Regions from separate parts of the Peribacillus suis genome, predicted to be linked through region 3. Evidence: riboswitches for the same ligand, from Rfam matches in the RefSeq annotation. Region 3 holds a riboswitch; each other region holds the start of a gene.
The links. A riboswitch is a leader RNA that binds a small molecule or an ion and turns the genes downstream of it on or off. The one in region 3 is predicted to bind S-adenosylmethionine.

Region 1 (3,282 bases), 1.4 Mb from region 3:
AAGAGGAATCGCTTTTTCAAGAATCTCTGCATGTGGTACATTCGATGCACCCACCACTAACTTCTTCGTATCATCGCCACTACCTGTATCTTTCTCTTTATCCGTTCCGCAAGCCGCCAATGCAATTGATAAAACTAGAACGAATGCAATCCCTAAAAACTTTTTCATCCTTTTCATCTCCCCTTATCTTTTATCCAATTTAGAAGTAATCACATCACCGATAATCTGTATGATGAAGACAATAATTAATATGACAATCGTCGCTACCAGGGTAACGTCGTTGTGATTCCGTTGATAACCGTCCAGATAGGCTAAGTTACCCAATCCACCAGCCCCGATGACACCTGCCATTGCCGTGTATCCAACCAATGCAATCGATGTTACCGTGATGCCTGATATAAGGGCCGGCATCGATTCTGGAAGGAGGACCTTATAAATGATGGTGCTGGTTTTGGCTCCCATTGATTTAGCCGCTTCAATCACGCCTTTATCAATCTCACGAAGGCCGATTTCGACCATCCGCGCATAAAATGGTGCTGCACCGATAATGAGTGCTGGTAATGCCGCATTCTCACCAATCATGCTACCGACAAGTAATTTGGTGAACGGAATTAATAATACAATCAAGATAAGGAATGGAATCGAACGGAAAATATTAACGAAAGCACTTAACACACCGTTAACGCCCCGATTCTCCCACATATTCCCCTTGCCTGTTAAAAACAGAAGCAACCCCAATAGTATCCCTATAAAAAAGGTCGCTACAACTGAAATACTTGTCATATACAGCGTTTCTTTCGTCGCTTCTATGATGTCTTCCCAATCTACATTCGGCAATAATTCTTCAAGCATGAGTAATCACCTCCACGCCTACCTGCTGTGCTTTTATGAATTCGATTGCGCGGAGCATTTCATCTTCACTGCCATCAAGGTGGATGAACAATGTTCCATATGAGCCGCTTCTCGTTTGTGATATTTTCCCCTGGACAATGTTCACATCCAACTCAAAATTACGTACCAATTTTGTGATCAACGGGCTTTCTGCATGATCCCCCACGAATGTCAGTTGAATCACTTTTCCTGCTGGATACCGTTCAAACAAATGCTCCATCGTTTCTTTTGTCTCTTCTGGTTCTGTCACCTGCTGAACAAAACGCTTAGTCATCTGTTCTTTAGGGTTTCTGAATACTTCCAGGACAGCTCCCTGTTCGACTACCCGTCCACTTTCCATCACAGCCACTCGATTGCAAATCTTCCGAATGACATGCATCTCATGTGTAATCAAGACAATGGTTAAACCAAGGCGTTGATTTATATCCACAAGCAATTCCAGGATGGAATCGGTTGTCTGGGGATCTAGAGCGGACGTGGCCTCATCACACAAAAGCACTTTCGGGTTATTGGCAAGAGCCCTCGCTATTCCCACCCTTTGCTTCTGTCCACCACTTAGCTGCGATGGATACGCTTTTTCTCTTCCTTCCAATCCAACTAACTTAATGAGTTCATTGACGCGCTTGATGCGTTCTTGCTTGGAGATGCCCGCAATTTCCAGAGGAAAGGATATATTTTCTTGAACGGTCCTTGACCACAAGAGATTAAAATGCTGAAAAATCATGCTAATCTCTTGACGGGCTTTACGAAGCTTAGACCCTTTAATTGTTGAAACTTCATTTCCCGCAACGTTCACGGAGCCCTCAGTAGGCCGTTCCAACCCATTCAGCATACGTATGAGCGTACTCTTGCCAGCCCCACTGTATCCGATGACTCCGAAAATCTCGCCTTTATTTATTTCTAAATTCACACTATTCACGGCATGAATCGTTTCGCTATTTCCTTTTCCTGTTCGAAAAAGTTTACTGACGTTTGACAATGTAATCATGTATGCTCACCTCTTTATCCAATTAAGCCTATGAATTTAGTCGATTTATTTTTATGGCCTCCTGATGAATCTATCCTCTATGATTCAAAGAAAATAGAAAAAGCCCTTCTGCATGAGCAGAAAGGCAGGGAAAAGCAGGCCTTCCTCTCATCTCCCAAAGCCTCTACGCTTTGTGTGAATTGGCACCTTTCCAAGGAAAATCCTTGTCGGTTGCCGGGTTTCAACGGGCACATCCCTCCACCTCTCTTGATAAGAGCTATATATGGACTATTCTTTTTTGTCTTAACATTCACTTTACTATGTCTGAAATTTTAACACAGATAAAAAAGGAGTGCAATGTAAAATCCTAGGGTGTACCTGTTTCTCCATTAAACTCTTTGAGAATTCACTGACACGATATTCGTCGCTTTTTCAATCGCTTGCTCTAGATCTTCAAGTAAATCGTCTACATTTTCAATACCGATTGAAAGGCGAACCTGGTCGGCGCTGACACCGGCCTTGACCAGTCCTGCATCATTCAATTGCTGGTGAGTTGTACTTGCTGGGTGGATGATTAGGCTTTTAGCATCCCCGACATTGGCGACATGCGACCATAACTCTACCGAATTGATGAGTGTGGAACCTGCTTCACGTCCACCCTTAATTCCAAACGTCACCACAGATCCGGCTCCCTTAGGCAAATATTTATCCACAAGGGCTTTATCGGGATGATCATCGTTACCCGGATAAGAAACCCATGAGACTGCCGGATGGTTCTCCAAGTATTGAATGACTGTCCTCGTATTCAACAGGTGTTCCTTCATCCTGACATGGAGCGTTTCCAGGCCAAGCGTGAACTGGAATGCACTTTGAGCACTTAACGTCGGTCCCAAATCCCGAAGCAATTGCACACGCGCTTTCGTGATAAAGGCAGCAGGCCCTACCGCTTCGGAATAGACAAGTCCATGATAACTAGGGTCAGGTTCCGTAAAGCCTGGATAATTAGGCGAATTCCAATCGAATTTACCACCGTCGATGATGACTCCCCCTAATGTCGTACCGTTACCCAATAGCCACTTTGTAGCTGAATGGATGACAATATCCGCCCCAAAGTCTATTGGTCGGCACAGATACGGCGTTGCGAAAGTGTTATCGATGATAAGAGGTATCCCTGCTTCGTGGGCTATTTCCGCCACTTTTTCGATATCAAGAACCCTTAAGCTTGGGTTGCCGATTGTTTCGGCAAATATGGCCTTCGTTCGTGGAGTGATTGCCCGTTTGAAATTTTCCGGATCATCAGGTGAGACGAATTTCACTTTGATTCCGTATTTAGGGAGTGTATTTTCAAATAAATTATAGGTCCCGCCGTACAGTGTTGAAGCAGAAACGATTTCATCCCCCATACCAGCGATATTAAGGATGGA
Region 2 (3,282 bases), 1.4 Mb from region 3:
TTCTGCTTGAAGGAAGCTTACCGGTTTTTTCCCATCGAACCCAATTGCACCATATGCGAAATCATGGACCACACATATTGAGTGTTCTTTTGCCATGGAAACCGTTTCTTCGAAGAATTCTGCTGACGCCGATGCTCCTGTGGGATTATTGGGATAATTCAAGAACATCATCTTCGCTTTGTCAAAAACCTCTTTATCTATTTCCTTATAATCGGGAAGAAAATCATTTTCTTCGGTCAAGGGCATAATTTCCGTTTTAGCTTGGGCTAACGCTACACCTGACAGGTAATCTGGATAGCCCGGATCAGGCACTAAAATTGTATCGCCTGGATTCAACAAGCATTGCGGTAATTCGACTAGACCAGCCTTTCCACCGAAAAGAATCGCCACTTCCGTTTTAGGATCTAGCTTGACGCCATATTCACGTTCATAAAAGAGGGCCGCAGCTTCTTTTAAATAGGGAAGCCCCCTAAAAGGAGAATATTTATGATTCATGGAATTTCCTGCTGCTGTCTGCAGGCTCTTCACGATATGTTCAGGAGTCGGTTGGTCTGGATTTCCCTGCCCAAGATTAATGACATCCTTGCCTTCTGATGTTATGTTATTAACTTTTTCGACTAAAGAAGCAAAAAACTGCTTTGGAAGCTCTTGAAGAAGTCTGGATTTTTCGAATTGCACCATCTTTGCACCTTCTCTGAAATTTCTTGAAATTATAGTCACAAATGATATATGTTTATCTTAATCTTGTAAAGTACTTTTTTACATATGGAGGTTTTAAATGATGAAATGGAAAATCGCCTGTTTACAAATAGACATTGCCTTTGGACAGCCAGATATAAATTTCCAGGTGGCAAAACAATGGATTGAAAAAGCTGTACAGTCTAAACCGGACATCGTCATGCTGCCGGAACTATGGACAACCGGCTATGACTTAACGAGATTACATGAAATTGCAGACGAAGAAGCAGAACAAACCATTACCTTTCTAAAAGCCCTTGCAAAAAAACACCACATTAACATAATCGGTGGCTCGATTGCAAAGAAAACTAAGGAAGGCATCTATAACACAATGCTCATCATCGATAAAGAAGGCAAACTGGTTAAAGAATATGATAAACTCCATCTGTTTCAATTGATGGATGAACACCATTACTTACAACCTGGCAAAAAAGATGGCTTATTCTCCCTCGATGAAAAGATTTGCGCCGGATTCATTTGCTATGATATCCGTTTTCCGGAATGGCAACGGGCCCATACGGTACGAGGTGCGGAGGTTATCTTCGTGACCGCCGAGTGGCCAAAGCCTAGGCTCCACCATTGGAGGGCACTGTTAATCAGCCGGGCAATCGAAAATCAAGCCTTCGTTGTGGCTGTGAATCGTTCCGGTTCTGACCAAAATAATCATTTTGCCGGACATTCCATCATCATCGACCCGTGGGGAGAAATCATTTGTGAGGCTGGTGAAGAAAAAGAACTTCTACTCGGCACCCTTGACTTAGAAAAAGTAGGAGAAGCAAGAAATAAAATACCCGTTTTCGAAGATCGGCGGCCCGAGTTTTATTAATTTACCATTGACAAACTATTTGAAATATTGATATCATTCATTCGAGATTAATTTTCTGAAAATAAATACAATACTCTTATCAAGAGCAGGCTGAGGGATAAAGGCCCTATGAAGCCCAGCAACCGACTGTAATACCATTGTGAAATGGGGCGGGAATTCCGCCGGATTATATCCACAGAGCACGGTGCCAAATCCACCAGAAAGAATTCTTTCTGGGAGATAAGAGGTTCGAAGTGAAGCTTCTGCCTCTTTCTATGGGAAAGGGGCTTTTTCATATTTTTTAATGTACTTGGAGGGATAACAATGACTCAACCATCAAATTTCAAGCTATTGACAAACGAAACGGCAATTGACCTAACGAAGAAACTTGGGTTACTGCATTCAGATGACTCATTACTATGTAATGAAATCGGTGACGGAAATTTAAATTATGTTTTTCACGTTACAAATCCCGTAACAAATAAAGGAGTCATCATCAAACAAGCAGTTCCTTACGCAAAGGTTCTTGGTGAAAGCTGGCCATTGACTTTAAAAAGATCGGCTATCGAAGCGAATGCATTAATTCAATTCAGAAGCTATTGTCCCGAACTTGTCCCACAAGTCTATTATTCTGATGAACAGCTTGCAATCACCGTCATGGAAGATTTATCACACTTGAAAATCGCCCGGACCGGATTAATTGAAGGAGATCATTTCCCTCTATTATCCAAACACATTGGTGAATTTGTTGCAAAGACCGCTTTTTATACGTCTGATTTTCATTTGGAACCGGCAGCGAAAAAAGAGGTTGCCCGGAACTTCACGAATCCAGAACTCTGCAAGATTACTGAGGTTTTCATTTTCACGGATCCTTTTTTGGAGGAACATCCAGGCGAGTTTGAGCTTGAGTTGCTGGAGGCTGCCAAGTCTATATGGAAAGATGCTGATTTAATACTGGAAGTGGCTAAGTTAAAACAAAGCTTCGAATCCGAGCAGGAGGCCCTTCTTCATGGCGATTTACATACGGGAAGTATATTTGCAAGTGATACAGAAACAAAGGTAATTGACCCTGAATTCGCTTTTTATGGTCCTGTTGGATTTGACCTTGGACAATACATGGCGAATCTCCTATTCCAGGCAGTAACACGCGAGGCCACTGGGAAGGAAGAAATCTTTACTCATCTTCAGGAATTTTGGAATACATTTGAAGAAACATATACGAACCTGTGGAATTCTGAAAATAAAAGTCCTTACAGTAAGATCGAAGGTTATCTTCCATATGTACTCAACAAGTTTAAAGGTGATGCATATGGCTTTGCAGGATGTGAACTAATTCGAAGAACCATTGGCCTATCTCATGTTGCTGATTTAAATGGCATTGAGAATAAAGAAACTAGAATTACAGCTAAAACGGCTACCTTGAAAATCGGGGCCCATATAATCAAAAATCGGAAAGAACTGAATATTCCAGCAGTGATAGAAGCCGTAAAGCAATATACATTGCCTTCCTATTCAGCCCTATAAGGAGATATACATATGACAACTACAACGCCACTACCCTATTCCGTCCAATGGAATGATACCCATATTACCTTATTGAATCAACAGGCCTTGCCATCAAAAATAGAATTCATTGAACTTTTTACGGTTAAAGATGTATATGACAGCATCTTGACCTTGAAGGTCCGTGGTGCCCCCGCTATCGGGCTAACTGCAGCATTTGGCGTTGCTCTTGGTGC
Region 3 (3,282 bases):
AATACACGTTTTTCACTAACGGTTGCTGTTTTAAATATTCCGCAATTCTTTCAGCACCTTTTTGAGAGTGCTCCATCCGGACGGATAGGGTTTTCAGACCTCTCATCACAAGCCAGGCATCCTGAACACCGAGCACCGCTCCAAAAGAGTTTTGGAGGGAACCAAGTCTATCGGCAAGGTCCGGGTCTTTTACGACGGCAAGGCCTGCTACGACATCACTATGTCCAGACAAAAATTTCGTTGCACTGTGCAGGACAATATCGGCCCCGAGGTTTAACGGCTTTTGGAGGGCAGGCGTCAGGAATGTATTGTCTACAAAGCTTAATGCGCCAATGCTTTTGGCGATATCACATACCGCTTTAATATCGGTTACTTTAAGCAAGGGATTGGAAGGCGTTTCAATATAGATTGCTCGCGTATTTGGCTGGATGGCCGCTTTTACACTCTCAAGATCCGTCATATCCACGAAGGTATGTTCGATGTTAAAACGGGTCAGCACGGTTGTTACCATTCGGAATGTGCCTCCATATACATCTTCAGAGATGACGATATGGTCACCGGCAGAAAGCAGGAGGAAAGCCGTTGAAATGGCAGCCATCCCGGATGAAAAAGCGAATCCGCGCGTGCCTTCTTCCAGTTCCGCAATGATATCTTCCAGTGCTTCTCGCGTCGGATTCCCGCTCCGGCTGTAATCGTATTTGCCAAATTGATCAATGTCGGTTTGATGGAAGGTGGAAGCATGCTGAATCGGAACACTCACCCCACCTGTTGTTGGATCGAATTTATGTTGGTTGTGTAGTAATTTGGTTTCAAAACTGAATTCTTGGTTTGTCATCGTATTGCCTCCTTTTTAACTTGAGCAAATGCCTGCTGCAGGTCTTCGATTAAATCTCCGCTGTCCTCGATGCCGACAGAGAATCGAAGGAGTCGATTGCAAACTCCATTTGCCGTTCTAACTTCAAGAGGCATATCGGCATGTGTCTGTGTCGCCGGATACGTGATGAAGCTTTCGACGCCACCAAGGCTTTCGGCAAATGAAATCAATGAAAGGGACTGTAAAAATGGGTTGACCACCGCTTCATCATTGACCCGGAATGAAATCATGCCGCCACGACCTGGATAGAGAACATCCGTTACACTTTCATGTTCCGTCAAATAATCAACGATAACCTTGGCGTTCTTTTCATGACGTTCCATTCTCAGTGCCAAGGTTTTCATCCCGCGCATCAACAACCACGAATCAAATGGGCTCAAGACCGCTCCCATACCATTATGGTGGAAAGCAAGGGACTCACATAACTCGGCGCCTTTTGCCACAATCAAGCCGGCCAACACGTCATTATGGCCACCTAGATATTTCGTTGCACTGTGAATCACGATGTCAGCACCAAGTAAGAGGGGCTGTTGGATGATCGGCGTGTAAAAAGTATTGTCAACAATCAATAGTAAATTGTATTGTTTGGCAAGAGCGGCGACGGCTGGAATGTCCGTTTGCTGCATAAGAGGGTTTGTGGGAGTTTCAATAAAGATGGCCTTTGTTTGAGGGGTGATTGCTTTTTCAATTTCCTCCAGGCAACATGTATTGACATATTCGCATTGTAGCCCCCATTTTTTAAAGCCATGCTCTAATAAACGATATGTACCGCCATATAAATCTTCGCTACTGATCCATGCATCCCCTGATTTGAATAAGGAAAGGATGGTGGCAATGGCAGCCATTCCCGAACTGCATGCATATCCTTGATCGCCATGTTCTAGTTTGGCGATCGATTGCTCCAATAGCTGGCGTGTAGGGTTTCCTGTTCGTGTATAGTCGAATCCTGTTGATTGACCAATTCCTTCGTGACGGAAAGCCGTCGAGAAGTAAACGGGCGGATTGACCGTTCCTGTCGCCGTTTCACTGCGGTTTCCAAGCTGAGCAAGATAGGTTTCTGTTTTGTACATAATTTTCACTGCTCCTTTTAGTTAAATAAAATAAAAAAAGTCTTCTTTAAGAAGAAGACTTGAATAAGTAGGATAGAGTCATTCTTCTTATCTTCCAAGTTACACAAACTTGTGGAATTAGCACCTTTTCATTGGTTTGAAACAAATGAAGGTTGCTGAGGTGTCATAGGGCCATTCCCTCTACCTCTCTCGATAAGAGTTTTGATTATTCAATTTCTTTTGAATTTACTATAAATATAGGATTCTGTCAAGGACATTCCTAATAGACGGTTATTTGGGACTAGCTATTATGGAACATGTATCAGATTTATCATTATAAAATTACGAATTCAACAGAGTAATAGAACCGGATTCAGATTAAACGGACTTTTCTGAAGGAATAGGTCATTTGTGTTCCGTTTTTTTTGCTTTACAATAATAAAGTTTGTACAATATATAGGGGATCATATAAAACGTCATTATTCATTACATATACATATTGTTTCTCAGTGGATAGTGCGAATATAGGAGGAGAACACATGGAATATAGAATCGAACGAGATACAATGGGGGAAGTAAAAGTTCCTGCTGATAAGTACTGGGGTGCACAAACGGAAAGAAGCCGTAATAACTTCAAAATCGGTTATGAAAAAATGCCGATTGAATTAGTTCATGCATTTGCTTACGTAAAACAAGCGGCAGCAAAAGTGAACTTTGAACTTGGCGATCTTTCAGAAGTGAAGAAGGATGCCATCGTTAAAATTTGTGGTGAAATCCTTGAAGGGACGCTTGACGAACATTTCCCACTTGTCGTCTGGCAAACAGGTAGCGGCACACAAAGTAATATGAACGTGAATGAAGTGGTCGCAAACAAAGGGAATAAATGGTTAGAGGGAAAAGGCGAAACTGAGATGCTTCACCCGAATGATGATGTTAACAAAGCGCAAAGCTCTAACGATACATTCCCGACAGCCATGCATATCGCAGCTTATATGGAAGTTGCCGAAAAATTGGTACCGGCCATTAAAGTGCTTCGTGACACATTCGAAGCCAAAGAAAAAGAATTCTGGGATGTCGTGAAAATTGGACGTACCCATCTTCAAGATGCGACACCACTAACTCTTGGCCAAGAAATCTCCGGTTGGAAAGCAATGCTTGATAAAGATTTGGCGATGATCGAAGAAAGTAGCCAAAAATTATTGAACCTTGCATTGGGCGGTACGGCTGTAGGGACTGGAATCAATACGAAAAAAGAATTCCCGGCACTTTCTGCTAAACAAATCGCAGCGGATACAGGACATTCATTTGTCACATCGGATAATAAGTTCCATGCTTTAACAAGCCATAACGAAATTGTTT

Region 1: it holds a riboswitch for S-adenosylmethionine, as region 3 does, so the genes downstream of both, AC503W_RS18605 (methionine ABC transporter ATP-binding protein) here and AC503W_RS04710 (methionine biosynthesis PLP-dependent protein) in region 3, are expected to answer to the same signal.
Region 2: it holds a riboswitch for S-adenosylmethionine, as region 3 does, so the genes downstream of both, mtnK (S-methyl-5-thioribose kinase) here and AC503W_RS04710 (methionine biosynthesis PLP-dependent protein) in region 3, are expected to answer to the same signal.

The regions. Positions count from the first base shown of each region.
Region 1 is NZ_CM182019.1:3,776,454-3,779,735, forward strand. Features, by position in the region: gene AC503W_RS18595 (MetQ/NlpA family ABC transporter substrate-binding protein) at 1-168, opposite strand, end outside; gene AC503W_RS18600 (methionine ABC transporter permease) at 184-852, opposite strand; gene AC503W_RS18605 (methionine ABC transporter ATP-binding protein) at 845-1,879, opposite strand; SAM riboswitch class I at 2,024-2,135, opposite strand; gene AC503W_RS18610 (O-acetylhomoserine aminocarboxypropyltransferase/cysteine synthase family protein) at 2,248-3,282, opposite strand, start outside.
Region 2 is NZ_CM182019.1:2,334,536-2,337,817, forward strand. Features, by position in the region: gene AC503W_RS11310 (pyridoxal phosphate-dependent aminotransferase) at 1-681, opposite strand, end outside; gene AC503W_RS11315 (carbon-nitrogen family hydrolase) at 782-1,564, shown strand; SAM riboswitch class I at 1,638-1,790, shown strand; gene mtnK (S-methyl-5-thioribose kinase) at 1,862-3,067, shown strand; gene mtnA (S-methyl-5-thioribose-1-phosphate isomerase) at 3,080-3,282, shown strand, end outside.
Region 3 is NZ_CM182019.1:956,440-959,721, forward strand. Features, by position in the region: gene metC (cystathionine beta-lyase) at 1-835, opposite strand, end outside; gene AC503W_RS04710 (methionine biosynthesis PLP-dependent protein) at 832-1,944, opposite strand; SAM riboswitch class I at 2,029-2,143, opposite strand; gene fumC (class II fumarate hydratase) at 2,463-3,282, shown strand, end outside.